Regions from separate parts of the Peribacillus sp. GL_122 genome, predicted to be linked through region 2. Evidence: riboswitches for the same ligand, from Rfam matches in the RefSeq annotation. Region 2 holds a riboswitch; the other holds the start of a gene.
What was found. A riboswitch is a leader RNA that binds a small molecule or an ion and turns the genes downstream of it on or off. The one in region 2 is predicted to bind cyclic di-AMP.
Positions count from the first base shown of each region.

Region 1: another riboswitch for cyclic di-AMP. It lies ahead of AC3ISB_RS01380 (cation:dicarboxylate symporter family transporter); the one in region 2 lies ahead of AC3ISB_RS04505 (APC family permease).

Region 1 covers NZ_CM174415.1:261,450-269,741, forward strand. Annotated here, with positions in the region: gene AC3ISB_RS01365 (TetR/AcrR family transcriptional regulator) at 1-751, shown strand, start outside; gene AC3ISB_RS01370 (hypothetical protein) at 1,010-1,672, shown strand; gene AC3ISB_RS01375 (efflux RND transporter periplasmic adaptor subunit) at 1,687-2,949, shown strand; cyclic di-AMP (ydaO/yuaA leader) riboswitch at 3,148-3,294, shown strand; gene AC3ISB_RS01380 (cation:dicarboxylate symporter family transporter) at 3,466-4,725, shown strand; gene AC3ISB_RS01385 (methyltransferase domain-containing protein) at 4,775-5,176, opposite strand; gene AC3ISB_RS01390 (hypothetical protein) at 5,173-5,373, opposite strand; gene AC3ISB_RS01395 (hypothetical protein) at 5,563-6,345, shown strand; gene AC3ISB_RS01400 (D-alanine--D-alanine ligase) at 7,135-8,217, shown strand.
Region 2 covers NZ_CM174415.1:936,284-944,575, forward strand. Annotated here, with positions in the region: gene galU (UTP--glucose-1-phosphate uridylyltransferase GalU) at 94-954, opposite strand; gene AC3ISB_RS04490 (DUF6044 family protein) at 1,126-2,796, shown strand; gene AC3ISB_RS04495 (glycosyltransferase family 2 protein) at 2,812-3,834, shown strand; gene AC3ISB_RS04500 (GtrA family protein) at 3,794-4,249, shown strand; cyclic di-AMP (ydaO/yuaA leader) riboswitch at 4,614-4,758, shown strand; gene AC3ISB_RS04505 (APC family permease) at 4,897-6,723, shown strand; gene AC3ISB_RS04510 (RhaT/GlcU family sugar-proton symporter) at 7,227-8,081, shown strand; gene AC3ISB_RS04515 (glucose 1-dehydrogenase) at 8,097-8,292, shown strand, end outside.

The DNA.
Region 1 (8,292 bases), 670 kb from region 2:
TTTTAAATCGAAGGAAGAATTACTGGTCTCCATTTTTAAATTTTATTATGAAGCGTTGACGGATTCATTGCTTGATCTTGAACTGGATGCTTCATTGTCCAGTAAAGACAAATTCATGAGGCAGATCACCGTTCACATTGAGCATATGACTGGAAACACCAACTTGATTCAAATGATGATGCAGGAACAAATGGTTCATATCAGCAAAGAACTAGATAGATTTTTACATTATATCCATGAAGAGGGCTTGATTTGGTTCAAGCGTAAAATCATTGAGTTATACCCGGGACTTTCTGCTGATCTTTTGCCGGATTGCACCATAATTTTGGATTCCCTTTTCAAAGGATATATCGGAATATTGATCAGGAAACAAAATGCTTTCGATGTGGAATTGTTACCTAGCTTCATATTGAACCGGATGGATTCAATCATCGCAAGCCTGCAGAACATGGAAGATCCATTATTGAAACAATTTCCCTTACCAGGATGCTCGATGCGGGATATGAGCCCAAAAGAGGAAATCCATTCGATCATCGTCAGGATGCTGGAAGTGGAAACACGTAAGGAAGAGGGAATGGAACCAAATAAGAATACGGAAGCTTTAAAGGCGATCCAGGAAGAGTTTTCAAAAGTTAGGCCAAGTCCCATCATCTTGGAAAGCCTTTTGTTATTTTTGGAAAAAAATGAAAAAAGAAGTCCGTTGAGTTCAAAGTTTATCTTAATGATGAAGGATTATTTGTTGAATATATGAAGGCATTACTGAAAGGGGCGTATAGCCTCTTTTTTCATTTGTTAATGAGTTTTAAAAGCGGGGGTTTAGGAAAAGTACTAGTGATGGGAAGAAGACATTCTTTCAATTGTCAGCATTAACACCAAATTAGTGTGGGGATTAAATTTGAAGGGAAGGGCTTATGTGTTTTTTTTGTATATTCATCCCTTATTTCTGCAATTGTTTCCAAAATAAGATAAAATATATGATGAAATATCATTTTTTGCAGGAGGACCACATATGGTGTACCAGGTCAGATTGTTAAAGGGCATTTTAGAGCCTTATCGGAGTAGTTATCAGCTGCAAAATGCAGAGGCAGTCACAAAGCTTGGATTGAAATTACTATTTTTATATTTTCTTAGTCTTATAGTATTCGCCATTGGGGGATATTTTGGCATTGGTTCAGAATCATTTTCCAAAGAAATCACGACGATGAGTGCCAATGAATTCGAAGCAGCAAAGTTGCTGATTTTGAGCGGCAATATAATAACAGGCATACTCGACCCTTCCATATACATATTTTTAGCAGCTCTATTCTTTTGGATCGTTACTGATATCCCATATATAAAATTGGTCATCGTTCAAATGATTCTTTTTGGTTTGCAGTTAGTGGAAAAAATATTACTGATTCCTCTATTCGTTTTAATGGATATAGGCAGCGATGCCAATCCTTTTTCATTGGGGATCATCAGTCAGTATTTTCTCAGAAGTGATTATTTCATTCACTTTTTCAGCGAAATCACCATTTTTCAATTTCTTATTATTGCTCTGCAATATTTTTATTTAAAGGAATTTTCAGAACGAAATAATTATTTGGTCCTTTTAATGATTGTTCTATTCTATCTGGCCACATGGTTTGTTAAAGCCTTTTTAGCATACATCCAAGTAGGCGTATTTGTATAAGGCGGGTGAAAAGAATGAGCGGAAAATGGAAAATAGCAGCGGTCTCGATCGCGTCGATAGTGTTAATAACCGTTAACATATACCTTCTTGAAAAAAAAGAAAGCAAAGTGGAACGAACTGTTTTCGTTGAAAACTGGACAAAGGTAAAAAAAGATACAATTACGGATACTATTCAAACAAATGGGGTAATTAAACCTGTAGAAGAGTATGATATCTATTTCGATACCAAGAAAAATGATTTTAAGAAATTCCTTGTAAAAGAAGGCGATGCGATTACGGCTGGCTCCTCGTTGTTTGAGTATACGACGACCGAACTTGATGCGCTAAAAGCGGATTTAGAAGCGGAGAAAACGGCAGCTGAGGGAGAAATTGCAGCGATTGAAGAATACATAGGCAAGTTGAGGTCTTATCAAGGGACCCTGACCAGTGATTCTGGAAAAGCGGACATTGATGAATCGGTGGAAAAAAACTTGAGTATTGATTTAACAACAAGCTCGACGGATCTTATTAAAAGTAACATTGAGCAAGAAATGTACAAGCAGGAACTGGAAAAAAACAGTTTGAATGAAAAAGTGAAAATGCTTGACGCTAAATTAAGTTCAATTGAGGATCAGTCCAATGCGATCGTGACGACGAGCGAGGGTGATGGTGTAGTTAAAAATATTAATAAAAACCTGAATAATCCCATCATATCCATTGTTTCTATAAATATGGCAATTGAAGGGTATTTCACCGAAGAGGAAATGAAAAAGGCTGAAGTGGGCATGACTATAAAAGCAAGTTCCTCTGATTCAAAAAAGACATTGAAAGGAACGATAGGCCGTATCCATTCCTATCCAGCTGAAGAGCCGTCGTTAAAAAAAGATAACAGATTTCCATTTCAGGCTTTAATCGAACCGGAAGGCGAAGAAACGGAACCTTTGTTGGTGGGATCCAAAGTGGATCTTACAGTAATAACCAATGAGAAAGCCGGTGTACCCTCCGTTCCTATAGAGGCGGTACATTACCAAAAACAGCCTTATATTTACAAATTGACTAAAAAAGGATATGTGGATAAACATTACATTACAAAAGGGCTTAAAGCAGAAGGAAAGCAAGAAATCATAAAGGGACCGTCGGTAGGTGACGTCATCCTGTTGAAGCCGGATGTGGCAGTGAAGAACCATTCTAATTTTATTACTCCGATTCAATTTGAAAAAGTGAAAGTTGCAACTTATAAAAAATTCACCTCTAGGGAAAAAGTAAGATATCTGTTACTTGGCATTTTGGAAAAATAACTGTTCCTTCAACAAGAGAGGTGATGTCAAATTATTTAGTAATTATATCAATATAACTTGTGTGATTAAAAAATGGGAAGAGTAATTATAGATAAAATAGCTATTAATACAGAATATTCAGACATATTTAAAGATTTTTTCTAGAACGGATGCGAATAAATATTTACAGATTATCATTTTTAGTATAATATTTTATTATAAGTTAACTCGCTTAATCTTATTCCAAGAACGGGGGACCCATTTTTGTGGATTTTATCCGCTAGGGGTGAATTCAGAAATGAAAGGGCTTTGTGTTTCCAATTCCTAACCCGACAGCTAACCTCGTCAGCGTCTTTAAGGGAACATGTGTGAATATTCACGCCAATAAGAAATCGACACATGAAGTGTCTTTTTTTTCGGCGTAAAGACAGAGTTTTTCAAAAAAGAAAAATTACTTTCTTTTATTAGTATCTTGTTTCCCTTACCGAGACAAAAATGTTTTTGCATCAAAGACTTTATGGAAGGTGAGGAAAGTAAATGAAGAAATTCAAATTAAGTTTAGCTAGCCAAATTTTCATTGGTTTAATTTTAGGGATTATCGTTGGTGCCATTTTTTATGGTAGTGAGGCGGCCCAAAACTTTTTACAGCCATTCGGAGACATTTTCCTACGAATGATTAAAATGATTGTAGTACCAATCATTGTGTCAAGTCTTATCGTTGCAGTTGCAGGTGTAGGCGATTTAAAATCAGTAGGTAAACTTGGAGCTAAATCAATATCATACTTTGTTGTAGTAACTATGATAGCGATTGCTGTTGGTTTAATTTCAGCGAATATCATCCAGCCTGGTGTTGGTGTAAATATGGACAAGCTAGAACAAACTGATATTTCTACCTATGTTGATACAGCAGAAACTAAGCAACATGAATCGTTCGTAGATACAATCGTAAACATTGTGCCATCCAATCCAGTTAAAGCCATGGTAGAAGGCGATATGCTAGCGATCATTTTCTTCTCCGTGTTGTTTGGACTTAGTATTGCGGCCATCGGTGAAAAGGGTAAACCAGTATTCCGTTTCTTCCAAGGTGTAGCTGAAGGAATGTTCTACCTAACTAACATGGTCATGAAATTCGCTCCTATCGGTGTATTTGCACTAATCGGTGTGACGATCTCCAAGTTCGGTTTGGAATCTTTAATTCCGCTAGGAAAGTTAGCGCTTTCTGTATACGGAACAATGATTTTCTTTGTAATAGTCATTCTTGGTCTTATTGCGAAATTTGTCGGATTCAATATCTTTACTTTGATTAAACTTCTAAAAGAAGAATTGATTCTTGCTTTCTCTACTGCAAGTTCAGAAGCGGTTCTTCCGAAAATCATGGAAAAAATGGAGAAAGCGGGATGTCCGAAACATATTGCTACATTTGTTATTCCGACTGGATACTCCTTTAACCTTGATGGTTCTACATTATACCAAGCATTAGCAGCTATCTTCATCGCTCAAATGTACGGAATCGATTTAAGCGCGTATGAGCAAATTACGCTAATGCTAGTGTTAATGATCACGTCCAAAGGGATTGCCGGTGTACCGGGTGTATCTTTCGTAGTTCTTTTAGCGACATTGGGAACTGTCGGTATTCCTATTGAAGGTCTAGCATTTATTGCCGGTATCGACCGTATTCTTGATATGGGACGTACAGTAGTAAACGTTATCGGTAATTCACTTGCAGCAATCGTCATCTCTAAATGGGAAGGTCAATTCAACCCTCCTTCCAAAAAAGAATTAGAGCAAGTTTCTTAATATAAAAAATCCAGAGTGAAATGTCACTCTGGATTTTTTTTTTTTTGAATTAAAAATGCGCTTTCTCTTCCGATTGACGATCCAGAAGCGTCTTTCCGGATATCAAAATATACCCAAGCTCATAAAGTCTTGCATTTTGTATACCTCCACACCGAATCATTTCCTCTTGTTCCCAGAAGTTCAGATGATTTTCGTTTTTATCACGGTCGTGTGTTGTGAAAATGAAGGGTCCTTCAGGTTTTAAAATACGGTTGATTTCTTTTAAAGCCAATGTGCGGTTTTTTTGCTGGGGCATTAAACCATTAAAAGCGAAGATTGCTTTTTCGAATGATGAGTCGTTGAAAAGGGAGGTTCGTTGCATCGCCAAGGATAAAGGGTATGTCCCCGTTATATTCATGGCTATTTTTTCGGCTTCACTAAGCATGTCAGGAGATAGATTGTTTCCCGTTATATTATGGAATCCTTTTTTATATAGTGCGAAGGTGGTTCTTCCTGTACCGCATCCATATCAAGGATTGCATTATCCTGATATAAACGTTTTTCGAATGCATATTTCTCTGATTGCCATAGACCTAATCTTTTAGTTGCATCAGGGGAAGCGTTCCCGTGAAAAGAATAAATGATAAAAGCTTTTTTAACTTTATCCATGATCAATTCCTCAAATTCGATATTTTTTACTGTAATAGGGATGTTTATTTGGGTTAATATGGATTTTGTGTTTCGCATTATTTACACGATGCTGATGATGATTAATATTGAGGGCTATATAACTTACGTGAAAACCCAAAAGTTTGATAAAATAACATTATTGATTGAAAGCTCGGAGGGGGTCAGGTTATGAAGAATGATAGCAATGATATCTTATATATGTATATGCAGGCTTCCGAACGGTTTGTCCTTTTTAATGGACTCAATTTTCGTGAATTCGTCTATTCGCTGCCATATACCTTGGATTCCATCTTATTATTGAAACATCAATTCGATGGTGGGGAATACAATTTGAATGTCCTGCTTGAGAGCGCTTCATCTGAGGATATTGCGAAGCTCGTTAAAGAAAATGTTCGGGCATATGGAGATTTCTGTTGGGTCGATTTTGAAGAGGCGGAAGGACTGGATGAATTGGATGGAAGGGAATTAGCGGAACTTTTATATTTAGGACACGCTAAAACCCATCTGAGTCCCCCGTTTTTCCGTAAATTGAATAATCAATTTGTGTACCTTGCCCAGGATGATGGCTGGTTCAATAAAATTTATTTTCGTTCTCTTTCGACATATTATATGATGTTAGGAAGCCTGATTCCGCTAAAGCTGGAGCCATTAAAAGTAGAGAGGACATGGCTTGGAATCAGAAAGAAAAAAGAGCTGACGGCGATTCCAGCAGAAATCATTTCTTCCTTGGCTCATATTCTGGCAGAGGGGCTCGCTTTTTCCTTTCGGGATGTTAAGTATACAAGAATGAAAATTGAGATACCTGCATGGATCGTAGGGGATTATTTAAATATGGATGAGATGCATGATGACTTTTCGGATAGAGATATTAATGAACCCGATGCCTTTATTATCTTCAATCGAAAAGAAAAGGTATGGGAAAGCGTTATTAAAAATACATCATCCTCCTGATGATCCTAACTTCTGAGGTTCGTGGATTGGATTATTTGACATCCTCGAATTTTTTAGGGTAAGACTTACCATCTCATGCATAAAAGATAAGAGAGGGCGACCCACAGGACGTGGCGGTTTTATCCTGTGTTCCGCTTATAGTAATCATTGGTAAAGCTCGAATGATGGAAGTTTCGCTTTACCCCGCATTAACAGGCTGTAGGTCAGGCGGATAGATGATGTAACAAAAAAGAAATGTGGAGTTTGCTTTATCCCGCATTAACAGGCTGTAAGGGAAGCGGATGGCAAATGTAATGAAAAAGAAATGTGGTGGGCCAACAAGCCTGTAAATGCCCGATTGCGACGCACAGGATGTGCTAGCACAGGTGTTGCCACAGGACGTGGCGGTTTTAACCTGTGCTCCGCTTATAGTAATCATTGGTAAAGCTCGAATGATGGAAGTTTCGCTTTACCCCGCATTAACAGGCTGTAGGTCAGGCGGATAGATGATGTAACAAAAAAGAAATGTGGAGGTCTAACAGCCTGTAAATGCCCGATTGGCTCAACTAACCATCATTGGTAAAGCACCAATGATGGAAGTTTCGCTTTACCCCGCATTAACAGGCTGTAGGTCAGGCGGATAGATGATGTAACAAAAAAGAAATGTGGAGGTCTAACAGCCTGTAAATGCCCGATTGGCTCAACTAACCATCATTGGTAAAGCTCGAATGATGGAAGTTTCGCTTTATCCGTTTTAGTGTAAAGTGATACAATGAACATGGTTAAAAGAATATTGGAGGGTAATAACTCATGAAAACTAAACTTGGTTTGCTTTATGGTGGAAAATCTGCGGAGCATGAGGTTTCTATGCAGACGGCTTTAGCGGTCATTAAAGCTCTCGATTTAGCAAAGTTTGATATATATCCGATTTACATAACAAAAGAGGGTTCATGGATTAATGGACCAAAGTTAACAGGACCTGCTGAGAATGTGGAGGCTTTGACATTTTCACCGGATAAATCGAGCTCGCCTCTTGCCTTGCAGGCACATTCAACTGATGAAAATAGTGAATCAACAGGGTATGACGTAATTTTCCCATTGCTTCACGGACCAAATGGAGAAGATGGGACCGTACAAGGGATGCTGGAACTATTGAACCTTCCTTATGTAGGAAATGGCGTTTTAGCTTCATCAGCAGGAATGGATAAGGTCATCATGAAAAACATTTTTGCCCAGGCGGGACTTCCGCAAGTGAAATACACTTGGTTCATTCGTTCCGAATGGGAGAAGAATACTGAAAGTGCCATTAAAAAGGTAGCGGATGAATTGGGGTACCCTTGTTTTGTCAAACCTGCCAATTTAGGCTCAAGTGTCGGTATCAGCAAATGTAATGATGCTGATGAACTGGAAAAAGCGGTAGCGGAAGCTTTTCAATTCGATCGGAAGATCATCATTGAAGAAGGGGTCGTTGCTCGTGAACTAGAGTTTGGTATTCTCGGTAATGATGAACCGTCATGTTCAGTGGCAGGCGAAATCATTCCTAAGCAGGATTTTGCCTTCTATGATTATTCAGCAAAATATGTAGACGGTAATTCAGCGATGGTCATTCCAGCGGAGATATCGGAAAGCGAGTATGCAACTTTATCCGAAATGGCCATTACTGCCTTTAAGTCATTGGATTGCTCTGGATTGGTTCGCGCTGATTTCTTCTTAACTCATGAGGGGCAAATCTATATTAATGAAGTGAATACAATGCCTGGGTTTACTCCTTTCAGCATGTTTCCGTTATTGTGGAAGCACACAGGTGTCGACTATCCAGCGCTAATTGAAAAACTCGTGAAACTTGCCTTGGAACGTCATCAGGAAAAACAACAAATCAAATATACAGTTTGATCATGCAAGTAATGTAGCAGTAACTTCACAATCCATCAAACGTTGATTTGATGGATTCCAATCAGCAGGAACCGG
Region 2 (8,292 bases):
GGGATATGTTAGTGGATCATTTTACAACCAAAGGCGTGAACCCGAAATAGCCCAATCACCTCTAGGTAATTGGGCGGGGGTATATTAATTTCATTAAGGGAACAGCTGCCTTAAATATGTTATTAGCTGATCACGAAGTTCAGGTCGTTTCATGGCGAAATCTAATGAAGCTTGGAGGAAGCCGAATTTATCGCCGACGTCATATCGATTTCCTTCGATGATATACGAGTATAATGGTTCCTTTTCTAACAAAAGGTCTAAAGCTTCGGTAAGCTGGATCTCCCCCTTCCGATCGGGCTGTACGGTTTCAAGGATTTCAAAAATCGCAGGTGATAAAATATATCGGCCAATAATCGCCTGTGTTGATGGTGCATCCTCCACTTTTGGCTTTTCCACCAAGTTTCTTACCAGAAATAAATCCTCATATCGTTCTTGGAAATTTACGATCCCATACTTGGAGACATCTGCAGGTGACACTTCCTTACATCCGATAATACTCGTACGAACCTTGTTATACTGTTCCATTAACTGCTTCAAAGCTGGAACCTGGCTATCCACGATATCATCCCCTAACAGGACGGCAAAAGGTTCGTCTCCGATAAAAGTTTTGGCACATAAAACCGCATGCCCCAGACCTAAAGGTTCCTTTTGTCTTACATAGTGGATATCCACCATGTTGGAAATGTTCTCCACGATGTTAAGCAGATCATTTTGACCTTTCATTTGCAGAAGCATTTCAAGTTCAATTGATTTATCGAAATGATCTTCAATAGCACGTTTGTTTTTACCCGTAACGATGATAATATCTGTAATCCCTGATTGTACCGCTTCCTCGATAATATATTGAATGGTCGGCTTATCGACAATCGGCAGCATTTCCTTTGGTTGAGCTTTCGTGGCAGGTAAAAATCGTGTTCCTAAACCGGCTGCTGGAATCACCGCTTTCTTTATCATAGCCCAGCCCCTTTTTAAGGTTCTTTAATATGCTTTTTGTTCTACCCTTCATTTTATGTGGTCATTGGTTGACCTATTTCAAAATAGGTTAAAATAAATCCCTGAAATAGAATAGATTTACCTTTGAAGCAAATATTATGGATATATGAATTTGGTCAAGAGGTGTATATTTTGCCAATTGAAAATCAAGAGAGAGTTCAAATCCTTTTTGCCTTACTCGTCATTGTTTTATATCTTTCTCCTTTATTCATCCTTGGGGAAAATGCGCATATTCGCGTACATGATAATTTGGATTCCAACCTTGCCTGGTATAAAGTCCTTTCAGAAAGCGGTGAGTTATTCGGTGCAATAGACGCCAAAGTTCCCCAGATTATGAATGGGCTGCCCCGAAATGCTTTTGGCAGTGAGTTCAGTATTATCGTGTGGCTTTATGCTCTTTTTCCGACAATGGTTGCATATGCAATAAGCCAGGCATTAACAAGGTTTATTGCATTCTTTGGTATGTATATCCTATTAAAGAAACATTTGATTACAGGAAGCCGATCAGGCTGGATTAGGGTTGGAACATCCTTAGCCTTTGCCCTTACCCCATTTTGGCCATCGGGAATGCTCAGTACACTTGGGATGCCGCTTGCACTTTGGGCTTTTTTGAATATTCGCAGCAAGGACCATTCTTGGAAGAATTATTTGGTCCTTACACTTTTACCGCTTTATTCAAGCATCGTGCTTGGCTTTTTCTTTTTCCTTGTTGCAATGGGGTTTCTATGGCTAACGGATGTGATCAGGAGAAAAGGGTGGAATATAACGTTTCTTCTTTCAATCGTGTATATGACCGTCATTTTTGGAATGGTGGAGTATCGTTTGGTCGCTTCATTCATTTTTGATTCGGAGCCAAACAGCAGAGATGAATATTTTCACGCAAGGCTGCCCCTCGATTGGGTCATTAAGCTTACATTCAAAAATTTCGTTCTTGGCCATACGCATGTCATGACTGTACATGCGCTTATCATCCTGCCGATTACCATCTTTGCCCTTTATATTATTCTGACCAAAAAACTGTGGAGACAGGAAAAGGTATATGTTTTTTTATTTTGCTTGAATTTTATCCTCTCAGCATGGTACGCATTTTGGTTTTATAAAGGCTGGCTTCCTTTAACGGAAAGGTTTCACACTCTGGATACCTTTAATTTTGCAAGATTTCACTTTTTAAGGCCGATGGTAATATACGTGGGGTTTGCCCTCGCGGTAAAAATCATTTGGGAACACAGCGATTATGCTAAGAAAACCCTTTCTATTTTCATCGCCGTTCAAATTATTGTCTTAATGGGTTTCAATGAAGAAATCACTCATAATAAAAAACCTTCTTTTAAAGAGTTCTATTCAGAAAGCCTTTTTCAGGAAATAAAAGATCATATTGACCTTCCGCAGGAAGAATATCGTGTTGCCAGCATTGGGCTGCATCCCGCAATTGCTCAATTTAATGGATTTTACACGCTAGATAGCTATAACAATTTCTATCCGCTTACTTACAAACATCAATTTCGTCAAATAATTGAAAACGAATTGGCTAAGAATAAAAACATCAGAATCTACTTTGATGAATGGGGAGGACGTTGTTACCTATTTACCGATGAGCTTGGGAAGCATTATATGTTCAAGAAAAGCTCGAAGAAAGAGCTGAAAAATTTAGACCTTAATATGGATGCGTTTAAAGGATTAGGTGGCAAGTATATATTTTCTGCCCTACCAATCAAGAACGCGAAGGAAAACGGATTGGTACTAGATAGGATTTTCACGAAAAAAGGAAGCGTGTGGAAAATTTATTTATACAGAGTCATGTGAAAAGGGGGGAATAGAGTGAATTCACCGATACTAACGATTGTTGTACCTTGTTATAACGAAGAAAGCGTATTGCAGGATACCATTACCCAACTTTGTGGATTGGTGAGGGGGTTAGTCGAAGAAAACGTTGTTTCTGGTCAAAGTAAAATCCTATTGGTTGATGATGGAAGTAAAGATCAAACATGGAAGATCATTTATAAGGAAACGATTAATAATGAACTTGTTCGTGGACTAAAGCTTTCCCGGAATGCAGGACATCAAAATGCACTTCTGGCAGGATTGTTTACAGCCAAAGAAGCCTCGGATTGTGTGATTTCCATTGATGCAGATTTACAGGATGATATTCAAGTCATCCCTGAATTCATTCGAAAATTCAATGAAGGGTGTGAAATTGTATACGGTGTCCGCCAGAAAAGGGATCTTGATTCATTTTTTAAACGAACATCTGCAACTGGTTTTTATAAAATGATGAACAAGATGGGGGTTAACCTTGTCTATAATCATGCCGATTTCCGGCTAATGAGTAAGAGGGCGATCGCGGAGTTGGAACGATTTGATGAAACGAATCTTTTTTTACGGGGGATCGTACCGCTCATTGGGTTTAAGACGGACTCTGTTTATTATGACCGAAAAGAAAGATTGGCTGGGGAAACGAAATATCCATTTAAGAAGATGGTTGCTTTTGCGCTTGATGGCATTACTTCCTTTTCAGTTACACCGATTCGGCTTGTATTATGGCTAGGATGTCTTTCCTTTTTCATTAGCTTACTCTTTGGGTCTTACTTTTTATGGTTAAAGTTTTATGGGCAGACCGAAACTGGATGGACCTCATTAATCACCTCCATATGGTTGATCGGTGGACTACAGTTGATTGCTGTCGGCTTGATTGGGGAATATATCGGTAAAATCTATAATGAATCCAAACGCCGGCCTAAATATATAGTTGATCTGGATCTATTTAATCCGCTCGATTTAAAAAAACGGGAGCAACTAGACAATGAACGGAACAGTATTGAAAAACTATCTAAAACACACTAACTCCTTTATCCGCTTTTTATTGGTTGGGATAGTCAATACAGCGCTTGGACTTTCCATCATGCTTTTTCTCATGAATGTTCTTGAATTCTCTTACTGGGTCTCCACCTTTATCGGTAATGGTACGGGAGCTGTAACGAGTTTTCTTTTGAACAGAACTTTTACCTTTAAAAGCGATATAGAATGGCGGAGAGGAGTTGCACGTTTCTTTTGCGTCATCCTGATTTGTTATTCCGCCGCATATTCTTTAGGCCAAGCTATTGCAGAATCAATGGAAGGATCCGTTCATTTACCCATTCAACAAAATGTGGCTGTGCTGATAGGAGCAATTTTTTACACAGTTCTTAACTATATTGGCCAGAAATATTTTGTCTTTAAAAAAAGCAATTTGAGACCAATTCAAGAAGGAAGGAACTAATTAGGGTGGATCAGTGGGATAATGCCCCCGGTTGTACGAATAAAGGGGAATCGAAAAGCGAAAAGCGAAAATCAATGCAAGTTTAATGATTCAAGCTGGGGGCAGATTGTTACTATTCGTCCTTCACGATCTCCATGTGGCGATCATTTTTTCCTTTTTCTGACCATCTTTTGTTCATTGACTCCTTGATTTTTTTCTTTTTAGACGTTTACTTACCTTCTTTCCTCCCTTCGAACCATGTGTTTGCATGACTTATGTTATATACGTCAAGAACAAAACTACACCTACAAAGATTATTCTATTAATGTGCAAAATTTTCATTTACTTTTTCATTTCACGGGAGTATGATAATCAACAGTTTCATATTTCTAAATCGCTTAAACCTTATGGTGCGGGGGACCCGTTATTGGGATTGTTACTACAATCCAAGGGGTGAATCCTTTCAAGGTAGGGCTACTCTTAGGTCCGAATCCGACAGCTAACCTCGTAAGCGTTATATGAGAAGGAAGGTGGAGCTTGTTAGACAAAAAAATTAATGTCTACAGGTCTATTTAGCTATGACTTGTAGGCATTTTTCTATTTCGTCTTGTTTTTTGCTACAGCTGGGTAACATAAACTTATAAATTAAATATGGTGGTGAATTCTTGATGTTATCTTCTATAAAGAGGTTCTTGATTGGGAGACCTTTAAAATCAAATGCACTTGGTGAACAAAAGCTTAACAAAACAAAGGCTTTGGCGATTTTATCTTCTGATGCTTTGTCTTCGGTTGCTTATGGACCGGAGCAAATATTAATCGTCCTTATCACGGTCGGTGCTGCGGCATTCTGGTATTCCATCCCTATCGCGATTGGGGTATTGATCCTGTTAACTGCTTTGATTTTGTCCTATAGACAAATAATTTTCGCTTATCCACATGGCGGGGGGGCCTATGTGGTTTCAAAAAACAATTTAGGTGTCAATCCAGGGTTGATAGCTGGAGGATCCTTATTGGTGGATTATATATTAACTGTCGCTGTAAGTGTTTCTGCAGGTACGGATGCCATCACGTCCGCTTTTCCTGGCCTGCATTCATATAATGTCATCATAGCCATCATTTTCGTCATTCTGCTTACAATCCTGAACCTTCGGGGGGTTACGGAGTCGGCCTCTGTTTTGGCCTATCCGGTGTACCTATTCGTTTTAGCATTGTTCATCTTGATTGGTGTCGGGATTTACAAGATTTTGACGGGTGGGGTTTCACCGGAATTGCACACGTCCATCGGGACTCCGGTAGCGGGCATCAGTTTATTTATACTGCTAAGAGCATTCGCATCAGGAAGCTCCGCATTGACAGGAGTCGAAGCGATTTCCAATGCAATCCCGAACTTTAAAGATCCAGCCCCGAATAATGCTGCGAAAACTTTAATAGCCATGGGTTCCTTACTAGCAGTATTATTTTCGGGAATCGTATACTTGGCCTATTATTTAAGCATTGTTCCAAGCGCGGAGGTAACGGTCGTCTCCCAGATTGCTGAAGAGATCTTTGGACGGAATTTCATGTATTTCTTCATTCAAGGTACGACTGCATTGATCTTGATACTGGCAGCCAATACTGGCTATTCGGCTTTCCCTCTGCTTGCGGTAAATCTTGCGAAGGATAAATTCATTCCACGGGCGTTTACGATAAGAGGGGACCGATTAGGGTATTCTAATGGAATTATCATACTGGGACTTGCATCGATCATCTTAATAGTCGCATTTGAAGGACATACAGAAAATCTCATTCCGCTTTATGCGGTAGGGGTATTCATTCCATTTACGTTGTCCCAGACCGGGATGATTGTTAAATGGATTCGCGAAAAGCCAAAAGGCTGGATGATGAAATTAACCATTAATTCAATTGGTGCCATGATTAGCTTTATCGTCACGATGATATTCTTTTTAACCAAATTTACTCAGGTTTGGCCTGTTTTGATTTTTTTACCTATCATCATTTTAATTTTTCATCGAATTAGAAAGCATTATGAAGCAGTTGGTGACCAACTAAGGATTACAACATGTGAGCCGATTTTACCAATTGAAGGAAATATCATCATTGTACCCGTGGCGGGTATAACTCACGTGGTTGAGAACTCTTTAAATTATGCAAAATCTCTATCAGCAAATCAGGTTATTGCCGTATATGTTGCTTTTGAAAGAGAAGATGAAAAGAAATTCGTGGAAAAATGGAAAAAATGGCAACCAGATGTAAGACTCGTTACACTGAATTCTTATTACAGAAGTATCATTCAGCCACTAACTAAATTTGTGGATACGGTTGAACATAAGGCTAGTGAAGCCAATTATAAAGTTACGGTGATCATCCCCCAATTCATTCCAAAGAAGGGCTGGCACAATATACTTCATAACCAATCAAGTTTACTGATTCGCGCCTACTTACTTTATAGAAGAAATGTGGTTGTTACGACTGTGCCATATCATTTGAAGAAGTAAGTTTCATTATCTAAGAAAAGAAGCAAACCTACATAAGGTTTGCTTTTTTTATAATCTTTTTAAAAAAGACAGCAGTAACTTACGCTGCCGATATTTGAGTATGAACATTCATTACCAACTCATAAATTCACAGTAACTATGAAGCCCGTACAATAAAAAGGATTTGCAGTAAGATGTGGGGATACTTCCTCTTTTAAAGCTTTAATTAATGTTAATATAAAACTTTCTCCATCATCATTATCCGTACGACAGCTGTTTGGGAAAGTGATTATTTCAAAGTCGCTGATGATTCGGAAATGGACATGCAACATCATCAACATGGTGGCTAGCATCAATCAGTATCATTAAAAAGGGCTGCGTCTGCAGCCCTTTTTGTGTTGAACACTACTTTAGGGGAAACACTTCATAAAATTACCAAGGGTCAATTCAAATAATGCGAACATATTAAGAAGACAAAATGAAATTTACTGCTTAGTTTGAACTTACATATATGGGGGTTGTAAATGGATATATTATTAGCTCTCTTGCCGGCATTATTCTGGGGAAGCATCGTTTTATTTAATGTGAAACTCGGGGGTGGACCCTATAGTCAAACACTAGGTACAACGATTGGCGCCTTGATTTTTTCAATTGGTGTTTATATTTTCGCAGATATTAAATTGTCACTCCTGGTGTTTGGAGTCGGAGTCGTATCTGGATTGTTTTGGGCTGTTGGACAAGCTAATCAGCTTAAGAGCATTGATTTAATGGGAGTTTCCAAAACCATGCCAATATCAACAGGATTGCAGCTCATTTCAACCACCTTATTCGGGGTCATAGTTTTTAATGAATGGTCTACAATGAAAGCGATTATTTTAGGCGTTTTGGCTTTAGTCTTCATTATTATAGGAATCGTCTTGACCTCCTTGGAAGATAAAGAATCGAAAGAGGGCAAGTCGGGAAACTTGAAGAAAGGAATTGTTATTCTCCTCATCTCGACATTCGGTTATTTGGTTTATGTGGTCGTAGCCCGTCTTTTTGACGTTGACGGGTGGTCAGCGTTGTTCCCTCAAGCGATAGGGATGGTGCTAGGCGGTCTGTTATTGACTTTTAAACATAAACCGTTTAACAAATATACGATTCGCAATATCATTCCGGGATTGATATGGGCTGCAGGGAACATGTTTTTATTCATATCCCAGCCCCGTGTGGGAGTGGCTACTAGTTTTTCCCTTTCGCAAATGGGCATAGTCATCTCAACTATTGGCGGGATAATCATTTTACGTGAAAAGAAAACGAAGCGCCAACTAATTGGAATTGTAATTGGAATAATCTTGATCATCATAGCTGGGATTATGCTCGGGTTGGCAAAAAGTTAATTGGAGGGTGATTAAATGTATACAGATTTAGAAGGTAAGGTCGTTGTTATAACGGGTTCATCCACTGGTTTAGGAGAAGCGATGGCCATTCGCTTTGCTAAGGAAAAGGCAAAGGTCGTGGTTAATTATCGTACTAAATTAGAGGAAGCAGATAGTGTAATGGAAGAAATCAAAACAAATGGTGGGGAAGCCATTGCAGTAAAAGGCGATG